3 regions of the Streptomyces sp. R11 genome follow, and region 2 is predicted to be linked to each of the others. Evidence: riboswitches for the same ligand, from Rfam matches in the RefSeq annotation. Region 2 holds a riboswitch; each other region holds the start of a gene.
What was found. Region 2 has a riboswitch for cobalamin ahead of AB5J55_RS12420 (prenyltransferase/squalene oxidase repeat-containing protein). Riboswitches for the same ligand answer to the same signal wherever they lie in the genome.

Region 1 (3,190 bases), 680 kb from region 2:
GATCGCGGAGTACGTGACGGGCTTCGGCGCCTGGGGCACGGCCGTGGTCGCGGTCTTCCTGGTGGTCTCCAGCGCCGCGATCTGGAAGATCTCCCGCCGCGAGGTCATCGACCACACCAACGTCAACGAGTCCGACGAGCCGGCCGGCGTGGTGACCACGGCCATGGCCGCCGTGACCCCGCCGCCCGCGGGCACGGCGAGCGAGGACCTCACGGCCACCATCCCGGCCCAGTCCTCGGAGCCGGAGCCTTCGAAGGCCTCCGTCTGACGCACCCGGTCACTCCAGTCACTCCCCCGCACTCACTCAAGAAAGCAGAAGCATGAAGATCGACTGGGCGGCACTCGGCTCCGTCTTCGGCGTCAGCCTCGTGGTCACCGTGGCCCTGGTGGGCCTGTTCACCCTCGGCATCGCGGGCCTGTCCCGGCGCGAACGAGCCGTGGCGCAGGGCGACTCGGCCTCTCTCGCGGTCACGGGAGCGTACGCGTGCTTCGCGGCATGCGCGGCGGCAGTGGCGTACGGCATCTATCTGATCGTCGCCTGACGCACGACGCGCATCACCTGAAACACCCGAGGTGCGGGACGGATCACCGTCCCGCACCTCACTGCTGTGTGGGCCTTCGCACACTCTCCCTTCGCAGGTCAACGGCAAGTTGACGGCCGTTCCAACCCCGTGGTGGACTGCCGGAGCCATGTGCGGCGGTAGGAGAGGAAGCCGGTGTGAATCCGGCGCGGTCCCGCCACTGTCACCGGGGTAGACACCCCCGGGAGCCAGGAACTCTCACCGCCGGTCTCGTCGAACCAGGGCGCGGACACCCTGAGTGAGGACATAACGCGATGCTCGCTTGCCGATCGACATGCAGAACCGGACCCTCGTCTGACTCGACGATCGGCTGACCCCGATGCGTGCCGATCGCGTCTTCGCGTACGGCGCCGCCGCCGGACTTCTCGGTGATCTGCTGCTCGGCGATCCTCGCCGGGGGCATCCGGTCGCCGTGTTCGGGCGGACCGCCGCCGCCGTGGAACGGGTGTTGTGGCGCGACCACCGCGCGTGGGGTGCGGTGCACACCGCCGTGTGCGCCGGTGGCGCCGTGGCGCTCGGTGCCGCGGCAGCTCGTCTCGTACGCACGTCCCCCGCCACCTCCGTCGCGCTGACCGGTGCCGCCACCTGGGCGGTCGTCGGGGGGACTTCGCTCGCCCGGGAGGCCCGGGTCATCGGGCAGGCGCTGGAAGCGGGGGACGTCGAGGCGGCTCGTGCCCGGCTGCCGCATCTGTGCGGGCGGGATCCGCAGGCGCTGGACGCGGACGGGATCGCGCGGGCGGTCGTGGAGTCCGTTGCCGAGAACACCTCCGACGCGGTCGTGGGGGCGCTGGTGTGGGGCGCCGCGGCAGGCGTTCCCGGGCTGGTCGGGTTCCGGGCCGTGAACACGCTCGACGCCATGGTGGGGCACAAGTCGCCCAAGTACCGGCGATACGGCTGGGCTTCGGCGAGGCTCGACGACGTGGCGGGGTGGCCGGGGTCGCGGCTGACCGCCGTGCTCGCAGCCGTCGCCGGAGGTGACCCCCGTGGGGCGGTACGAGCCTGGCGCGCCGACGCGGGCAAGCACCCGAGCCCCAACGCCGGGCCCGTGGAGGCCTCGTTCGCGGGGGCGCTCGGGGTGCGGCTGGGCGGGACGCTGTCGTACGGCGGACGGGTCGAGCACCGGCCCGTGCTGAACGGGGACGGGCGGGCCGTCGGCACGCAGGACATCGAACGGGCCGTACGGCTGTCGAAGCGCGTCGGTTGGCTGGCGCTCGGCGTCTGTGTCGCCGCGCGCCGCATCGTGAAGGGGCGTACCTCATGACGGGCGGTGGTCTCCTCGTCGCCGGCACCACATCCGACGCCGGCAAGAGCGTCGTCACCGCCGGGATCTGCCGGTGGCTGGTACGGCAAGGAGTGAAGGTCGCGCCGTTCAAGGCGCAGAACATGTCCCTCAACTCGTTCGTCACGCGTGAGGGTGCCGAGATCGGGCGGGCGCAGGCGATGCAGGCACAGGCGTGCCGGGTCGAGCCGACCGCGCTGATGAATCCCGTGCTGCTCAAGCCCGGTGGGGAACAGAGCAGTCAGGTCGTGCTGCTGGGCAAGCCGGTGGGTGAGCTGAGCGCACGCGGCTATCACGGCGGGCGGCAGCAGCAGTTGCTCGGGACCGTGCTCGACTGTCTCGCCGAGTTGCGGGGCACGTATGACGCGGTGATCTGTGAGGGAGCCGGCTCTCCGGCCGAGATCAATCTGCGGCGGACCGACATCGTCAACATGGGGATCGCCCGCAACGCCGGGCTGCCCGTGCTGGTGGTGGGTGACATCGACCGCGGGGGCGTGTTCGCCTCCTTCTTCGGGACGGTCGCGCTCCTCTCGCCCGAGGATCAGGCGCTCGTCGCCGGGTTCCTGGTGAACAAGTTCCGCGGGGACGTCAGCCTCCTGGAGCCGGGCATCGACATGCTGCACGGCCTCACCGGACGCCACACCTACGGCGTCCTCCCCTTCCAGCACGGCCTCGGCATCGACGAGGAGGACGGGCTGCGGGTGTCCCTGCGCGGGACCGTCCGCGAGTCGAACGTCGCCCCGCCCGTCGGCGAGGACGTGCTGCGGGTCGCCGTCTGTGCCATTCCGCTGATGTCGAACTTCACCGACGTCGACGCCCTCGCCGCCGAACCCGGTGTCGTGGTGCGGTTCGTGGACCGCCCCGAGGAACTGGCCGACGCCGACCTCGTGGTGATTCCGGGGACCCGGGGGACGGTCCGGGCGCTGGAGTGGCTGCGGGAGCGTGGGCTCGCGCAGGCCCTGAGGCGCAGGGTCGCCGAGGGACGGCCCGTCCTCGGCATCTGCGGCGGCTTCCAGGTCCTCGGCGAGCACATCGAGGACGAGGTCGAGAGCCGGCAGGGTCATGTCGAGGGGCTCGGTGTCCTGCCCGTGCGGGTGCGGTTCGCCCGCGAGAAGACCCTCACCCGGCCGACGGGAGAAGCCCTCGGCGCGCACGTCGCGGGGTACGAGATCCACCACGGCGTCGCCGAGATCCATGGCGGGGAGGCCTTCCTCGACGGCTGCCGGGTCGGCCAGACCTGGGGCACGCACTGGCACGGCTCGCTGGAGTCGGACGACTTCCGCCGGGCCTTCCTGCGCGAGGTGGCCGCCGCCGCGGGCCGCCGCTTCGT
Region 2 (3,190 bases):
CGTAGGCGGCCGGGCCGCTCTGCGCGGCCCACTTCGCGGAGTTCTGCTCCAGCCAGCGCAACGGCTTCTGCGCGGCGCCCGCCCCGCTCTGTGCGGCGAGGGCGACGACCGCGTCGGCCGTGTTGCCGTAGTCGGGCTGGTCCTCGGCGCCGGGGAGGGCGGACGTGAGGTGGCCGTCCTTGGCGAGGGCCTTCGTCAGGTACACGGCGCCGTTGGCCGCGGCCCGCTCCGGGGTTGCGGAGCCGGCGTCGCTGCAGGACGCGTCCGACTGCTTGCCCGGGCTGACCACGAGGCCCTTGCCGAGCGAGCCGACGACGCCCGCCGCGGTCGCGTCCGCGTTGGCGGCCAGGCCGCCCTTCTTGTCCGGCTGGAACGCGAAGGCGCCCGCGTCGGCGCCCTTGCAGGGCAGGGCGAGCTCGATCAGGGCGTCGTACGGGGACTTCCCGCCCTTCACGACCTCCGCCGGCTTCTCGCCCGCGGCGGCCAGCGCGCCGACCACGACCGACGTCGAGTTCGCGTCGGTGGCCCCGCCCGGGGTGTAGCCCCAGCCGCCGTCCTTGTTCTGGACCGACTTCAGCCAGGACACCGCCTTGTCGGCCGCGGCGTCGTGCCCGCCGAGCGCGGCCAGTGCCTGCACGGCGGCGGCCGTGTTGTTGGTGTCGATCAGGGTCTTGGCGCCGCAGTCAGTGCTCGTGTCGGCGCGGTAGGGCGCGAAAGCCCCGTTCGCGCACTGCTGCCCGAGCAGCCAGTCCACGGCACCCTTCGCCGGCTTCACCTCGACGGTGTCCTGCGCGAGCAGCGCGAGGGACTGGCGCCAGACGCCGTCGTACGTGGGGTCGGAGTCGCCGTACAGCTCGGCGGGGTACGCCTGCGACGGCGACGTGGAGGGGGTCGGGTCGGCGGCTACGGCGGGCGCGGCCGCGCCGATCACGACGGTGGCGGCCAGGGCCGCTGCGCTGCGGCGGACGTACATGATCGGCGGGTGCCCTTCCCTAAGGGGAACCGGGCAGCACAGGGAAAACCCCCGGCGGCTCGGCTCCGTATACCTCGACGGTGCCGCGCTCCGGCAGGCTGCCGGTGCACGTGAGCCGGTCACTGTCCCGTACGCGGCGATCCGGCTCACCGGCCTTCGACGACCGGTTCACGGTTGCGGGTCAGCGCCGGATTTGCACCGGCTTTCCCCCGTACGGGTGTGATGACGACGGCGACACTCTACCCGGGGGTAGGCGGGGGCTGAGAGGGGGCTGTGGGCGGCGGCGGTGGTTCGGTGTCGAGCGAGGTTGAGGGCGGCCGGTTCGGCTGGATTTCGCCCATGGACGTCGACCGGTTTGCCGGGCTTCGCCGTGGGCGTGTGCATGATCCCGGCCATGGCGTCGGTCCTTCCTCGCGGACGGACCGGTATCACCCGACGTCAGGATGCGCGGCGGGTCGGGTGGCCCCATCATGTGGGTACTGCCCTCGGTCTGCGTGATCGCCGCCCTGGGGCGTTGTGATCACTGAAGTGTCAAACCAAACATGCATTTTGCGCCGAATGGCTATCGGTGTGGCTGGAATGACCTGCCGGAGGGTGCGAATCCTCTACCGTTTGGTCGGTGCGAGCGGCCCTACGGGACGCGCAACCGTCACCCCGTGGCATTGCGTCTTACGGAAAACCCTTGGTCCGTCGCTATGACGGCTGGTTTGTGTGTCGACTGGCGCCCTGACGGGCGGGATGCTGGTTCTCTGGGTCCTGCTCCGGGCGGCCGCGGCGCTGGCGACGGGAGGCACACCTGGTGTTGGGAAGTGTCAAGAGCGGCGACGGCAAGAGGCTGCTCTTCTTCGAGACGTCGGGGGACCCGAAGGGGCACCCGGTGTTCTTGCTGCATGGCACTCCGGGCAGCAGGGTCGGGCCGCGTCCACGTACCAGCGTTCTCTACAAACTGGGTATTCGGCTCATCTCCTATGACCGGCCAGGGTACGGGGAGTCGCATCGGTTAAAAGGCCGCACTGTGCGTCATTCTGCGGCGGATGTGCAGGCCATCGCCGACCACCTGAATCTCGGACCGTTCTCCGTGCTCGGCCGTTCTGGTGGCGGGCCGCATGCATTGGCCTGCGCGGCGCTGCTCCAGGACCGGGTGGCCAGTGCTGCCGCGCTGGTCAGCATCGCGCCGCCAGATGCCGACGGGCTCGACTGGTATGACGGGATGGCCCAATCCAACATCGACGCCTACAAGACCGCCTCCGAGGCACTCAGCGACGGCTCCGCGGCATGTCTGGATCGCCTCAGGGCGAACCTGGCCAGCAACGCGGATGCCATCAGGGACAACCCTGAATCACTGCTGACCTGGCTAACCCCGGAGATGCCGGCGGCCGACAGGCTAGTGGTGGGACATGGCGGCATCCGGCACTTACTCCTGGCCAACTACCAGGCCAGCGCCGTGCATTCCTCATTCGGCTGGCTGGACGACGTGCTGTCGTTCCGACAGGACTGGGGCTTCGAGCCAGGCAAGATCGTCGAAGTCCCGACCATGCTCTGGCATGGCGAACACGACACGTTCTCGCCCGTTGGCCACTTCCGATGGCTGGCCGCCCGCATCCCTTCAGCGACACCCGTGCTGAAGCGTGAGGCGGCGCACTTCGCCGCGCTGCCGGCCGTACCGGAAATACTCGCGTGGCTTCGTGACCGGGCCCGCGAACGCTTCGGGGCCGCCGTGTAGCGGGGGCGCTCGCTGAAGTCCAGGAGCGCCCCCTCCCCGCAGATCAGATCGGGTGAGGGTCGAACTCCCAGCCCGAGCGACTCCACTTGCGCAGGGCGAGAGCCCGAGGGTGGTCGGCTCCGAGCCGCGCGGTGAGCGCACCCAGCACCTCCTCGCGAAGTCGCTCGGCGGCCTCCGCCTCTCCCAGTTCGTTCAGAACCACCGCGAGGTTGGCGGCGCAGACCAGCGGGGCGGGGTGCTGGTTGTCGTTGAGGACGTCGCCAAGCCGGTCCAGAACCTCCTCGTACGTCGCGCGGGCTCGTTCCCGCTGCCCCAGTGCGGCCTGGGCATTGGCCAGGTTCATCCGGCACATCAGGGTGAACGGGTGGTCGTCGTCGAAGATCTCCGCGAAGGCCCGTGCCGCCTGTTCTGCGTAGGCCAGGGAGGAGGCCACCTCGTTGGCCGAGTAGAGGAGCACGGCCAGGTTCGCGTAACAAGCCACCGTGTAGGGGTGC
Region 3 (3,190 bases), 3.4 Mb from region 2:
GGGCGACTCGGTCACCTCCGCGGTCTCCACGATCCAGTCGACACGGCGTTCGTCCGTCTCCGGGACGCGTGCCTGGACGAACCGCAACGCCTCCTCCTCGCTGAGCGGTTCCAGCTCCACGATCGCGGCCGGGGTGCTCTCCAGGGGGCTGTGCGGACGGGAGGCGATGACGAGGGGCAGCTTCTCCTCGTAGGCGCGCTCGATGGCTCGCCGGATGATGTTGTCCCGGTTCTGTCCGATGCCGTCGCCGAGGAGAGCCTCCTCCAGTCCGTCGGCGATGACGACGGGTTTGTCGTCGGCGAGCAGTTGCTGCCAGACCCGCTCGGTCTTGGTGCGCGCGAGGATGCCCCGGGGTGCCTCGTCGATGAAGCGCTGCTTGGCCATGCGTTCGAAGTTCAGGTCGGTGCCGCCGTTCGCGTCCCGCAGCCGGATCGGCACCGGTACGGCGTTCTGCTCCGCCAGCAGCTCGGTGAGCCGTACCAGGACGGCCGTCTTGCCCACGCCGACACCGCCGACCAGCAGATACGGACGGCGCGTGTCGCGCTCGCGCAGCCGTTCGGCGATGACCTGGGCGATCTCCTCCCTGCCCACGATCTCGGTGGCGTCCGGGCCGGCGGTGAGCACCAGTCGGTGGGGGTCGTCCCGTGCCTTGGCGAGATAGCGCCGCTTGGTCCACCGGTACCACCAGAACAGAAAGAGGGTGGCGGCGAGCGACGCGGCGAGCACCGGGCCGAGGAAGCGCAGGACGGTCTCGAATCCATGATTGCCCTGCCGCCACTTCTCGAAGCTGGTCGTGTTGCTCGAGATCAGGATGTACAGGCCCTCCACCACCCACGCGAGCAAGGCGAGAGCGGCCACCGTCCAGATGGCCCGGGTGACGTTGGTGTAGGTGAACCACCGGCGCCACTTCCTGGGGCGGGTGGTGCCGCCGCGAGCCTCAAGGCGGATCGTCAGCCGGTGCCAATGGGCCACGAACCCCTGCCAGACCCAGGTGCCCGCCCGTCTCGGAGCCAGCGTCGCCATCGGCGCGTTGCGCGGTCGCTTCTTGCCGGGCGGGCGACGGACGACCCTCGTCATCGTTCGTCTCCTTCCGAGAAGGACTCTCGAAACGGAGCGACCGCGGGGCGCCGACACCTATCTCCATGGAAGCACTCCCGGAACTCCCCGCAACCCGGCGGCCCTCGGCGAAAATCCCCAGCCGCCCCCAGGGGTCGGCCCGGCAGACTCGGCCGCATGGACATCCTGATCCGGCAAGCGAAACCCCACGAGTACGCGGCCCTCGGCGAGATCACCGCCCAGGCCTACCTCCAGGACGGCCTCCTCGACTTCGGGGAGAGTGACGAATACCTCGGTGAACTCAAGGACGTGGCCAAGCGCGCGGCCGCCGCCGAGGTACTGGTGGCTGTCGAGAACGGCTTGCTGCTGGGCGGGGTGACCTTCGTCCCGGCCGGTGGCCCCATGGCCGACATAGCCCGCCCGGGAGAGGCCGAGATCCGGATGCTCGCCGTTGACCACACGGCCCGCGGGAGCGGCGTCGGCGAGGCGCTCGTGCGCGCCTGTGGCGACCTCGCCCGCGCCACGGAGGGCTGCGTACGCATCGTCCTGTCGACCCAGCGCACCATGCACGGCGCCCACCGGATCTACGAACGACTGGGCTTCGTCCGCATGCCCGAGCGGGACTGGAGCCCGATCCAGCACCTTGCCGACATCACTCTCCTCACCTACAAGTTGACGCTCTGAAACCAGCACGACACAACATCTGGGGGTGGCGTGGCGGGTGAGCACAAGATGTATGCTCATGCTCGCTGTCGCCGCAGGGGAATCCGGTGCGAATCCGGAACTGTCCCGCAACGGTGTACTTGTGCATGTCTGTTCCCAGGATCGGCGTGCGCAGGAGTCAGTCCGAGGACCTGCCGACAGCGCGCCCGGCCACCCGGCCGGTGCGCCCGACGTCCGGGCCTCGTGGAATGGGCCGGTGGACGCGACGCCGTGTGCGCTCGTGTGCTGCCCCCTGCCCTCGCCGAGGCCCCCGTGCCGAGCGAGGGAGAGCCCCCACGTGACCATCGCGCCAGCAGACCCGGCCTCAGCCGTTCCGACCGTCCCGACGGACGAGGACGCTCCGGGAACCGCCTTGCTGCGGACCCTGACCGAGCTGACCGCCGACCTCCCCGATGCCGACCCCGGCCGGGTCGCCGCCGCCGCGCTGCGCGGCCGGTCCGCGTTCGCGGACGAGGCGGAGCTGCGCGAGCTGGCCACCGAGGCGGCGGCCGGCCTGATCTCCGAGGACCCCGCCTACAGCAGGCTCGCCGCCCGGCTGCTGACCCTCTCCATCGCCGCCGAGGCCGCCTCGCAGGGCGTCACGTCCTTCACCGGGTCGGTCGCGACCGGGCACCGTGAGGGCCTCATCGCCGACCGGACCGCCGAGTTCGTGCGCCTGCACGCGGCCCGCCTCGACGCCCTGGTCGACACGGACGGCGACGACCGCTTCGGCTACTTCGGCCTGCGCACCCTGCACAGCCGGTACCTCCTGCGTCACCCCATCACCCGCAAGGTCGTCGAGACGCCCCAGCACTTCATGCTGCGCGTCGCCGCGGGTCTCGCCGAGGACGACACCGCCCGGTCGGTGGACGAAGTCGCCGCGCTCTACGGGCTCATGAGCCGCCTCGACTACCTCCCCTCCTCCCCCACCCTCTTCAACTCCGGTACCCGGCACCCCCAGATGTCGTCCTGCTACCTCCTCGACTCCCCCAAGGACGAGCTGGACTCCATCTACGACCGCTACCACCAGGTCGCCCGCCTCTCCAAGCACGCCGGCGGCATCGGGCTTTCGTACTCCCGTATCCGCTCCCGGGGTTCGCTGATCCGCGGCACCAACGGCCACTCCAACGGCATCGTCCCGTTCCTGAAGACCCTCGACGCCTCGGTCGCCGCGGTGAACCAGGGCGGCCGGCGCAAGGGTGCCGCCGCGGTGTACCTGGAGACCTGGCACTCCGACATCGAGGAGTTCCTGGAGCTGCGCGACAACACCGGTGAGGACGCCCGCCGTACACATAACCTGAACCTCGCGCACTGGGTCCCGGACGAGTTCATGCGCCGGGTCAACGCCGACGAGCCGTGGTCGCTGTTCTCACCGTCGGACGTGCCGGATCTCGTCGACCTGTGGGGCGAGGAGTTCGATGCCGCGTACCGC

Region 1: another riboswitch for cobalamin. It lies ahead of AB5J55_RS09345 (cobalamin biosynthesis protein); the one in region 2 lies ahead of AB5J55_RS12420 (prenyltransferase/squalene oxidase repeat-containing protein).
Region 3: another riboswitch for cobalamin. It lies ahead of AB5J55_RS28230 (ribonucleoside-diphosphate reductase subunit alpha); the one in region 2 lies ahead of AB5J55_RS12420 (prenyltransferase/squalene oxidase repeat-containing protein).

What each region holds. Positions count from the first base shown of each region.
Region 1 covers NZ_CP163432.1:2,047,151-2,050,340, forward strand. Annotated here, with positions in the region: gene AB5J55_RS09335 (anion permease) at 1-268, shown strand, start outside; gene AB5J55_RS09340 (hypothetical protein) at 321-542, shown strand; cobalamin riboswitch at 658-800, shown strand; gene AB5J55_RS09345 (cobalamin biosynthesis protein) at 901-1,842, shown strand; gene AB5J55_RS09350 (cobyric acid synthase) at 1,839-3,190, shown strand, end outside.
Region 2 covers NZ_CP163432.1:2,731,071-2,734,260, reverse strand. Annotated here, with positions in the region: gene AB5J55_RS12420 (prenyltransferase/squalene oxidase repeat-containing protein) at 1-973, opposite strand, end outside; cobalamin riboswitch at 1,091-1,222, opposite strand; gene AB5J55_RS12415 (alpha/beta fold hydrolase) at 1,773-2,696, shown strand; gene fxsT (FxSxx-COOH system tetratricopeptide repeat protein) at 2,740-3,190, opposite strand, start outside.
Region 3 covers NZ_CP163432.1:6,082,328-6,085,517, reverse strand. Annotated here, with positions in the region: gene AB5J55_RS28240 (ATP-binding protein) at 1-1,077, opposite strand, end outside; gene AB5J55_RS28235 (GNAT family N-acetyltransferase) at 1,234-1,740, shown strand; cobalamin riboswitch at 1,759-1,933, shown strand; gene AB5J55_RS28230 (ribonucleoside-diphosphate reductase subunit alpha) at 2,057-3,190, shown strand, end outside.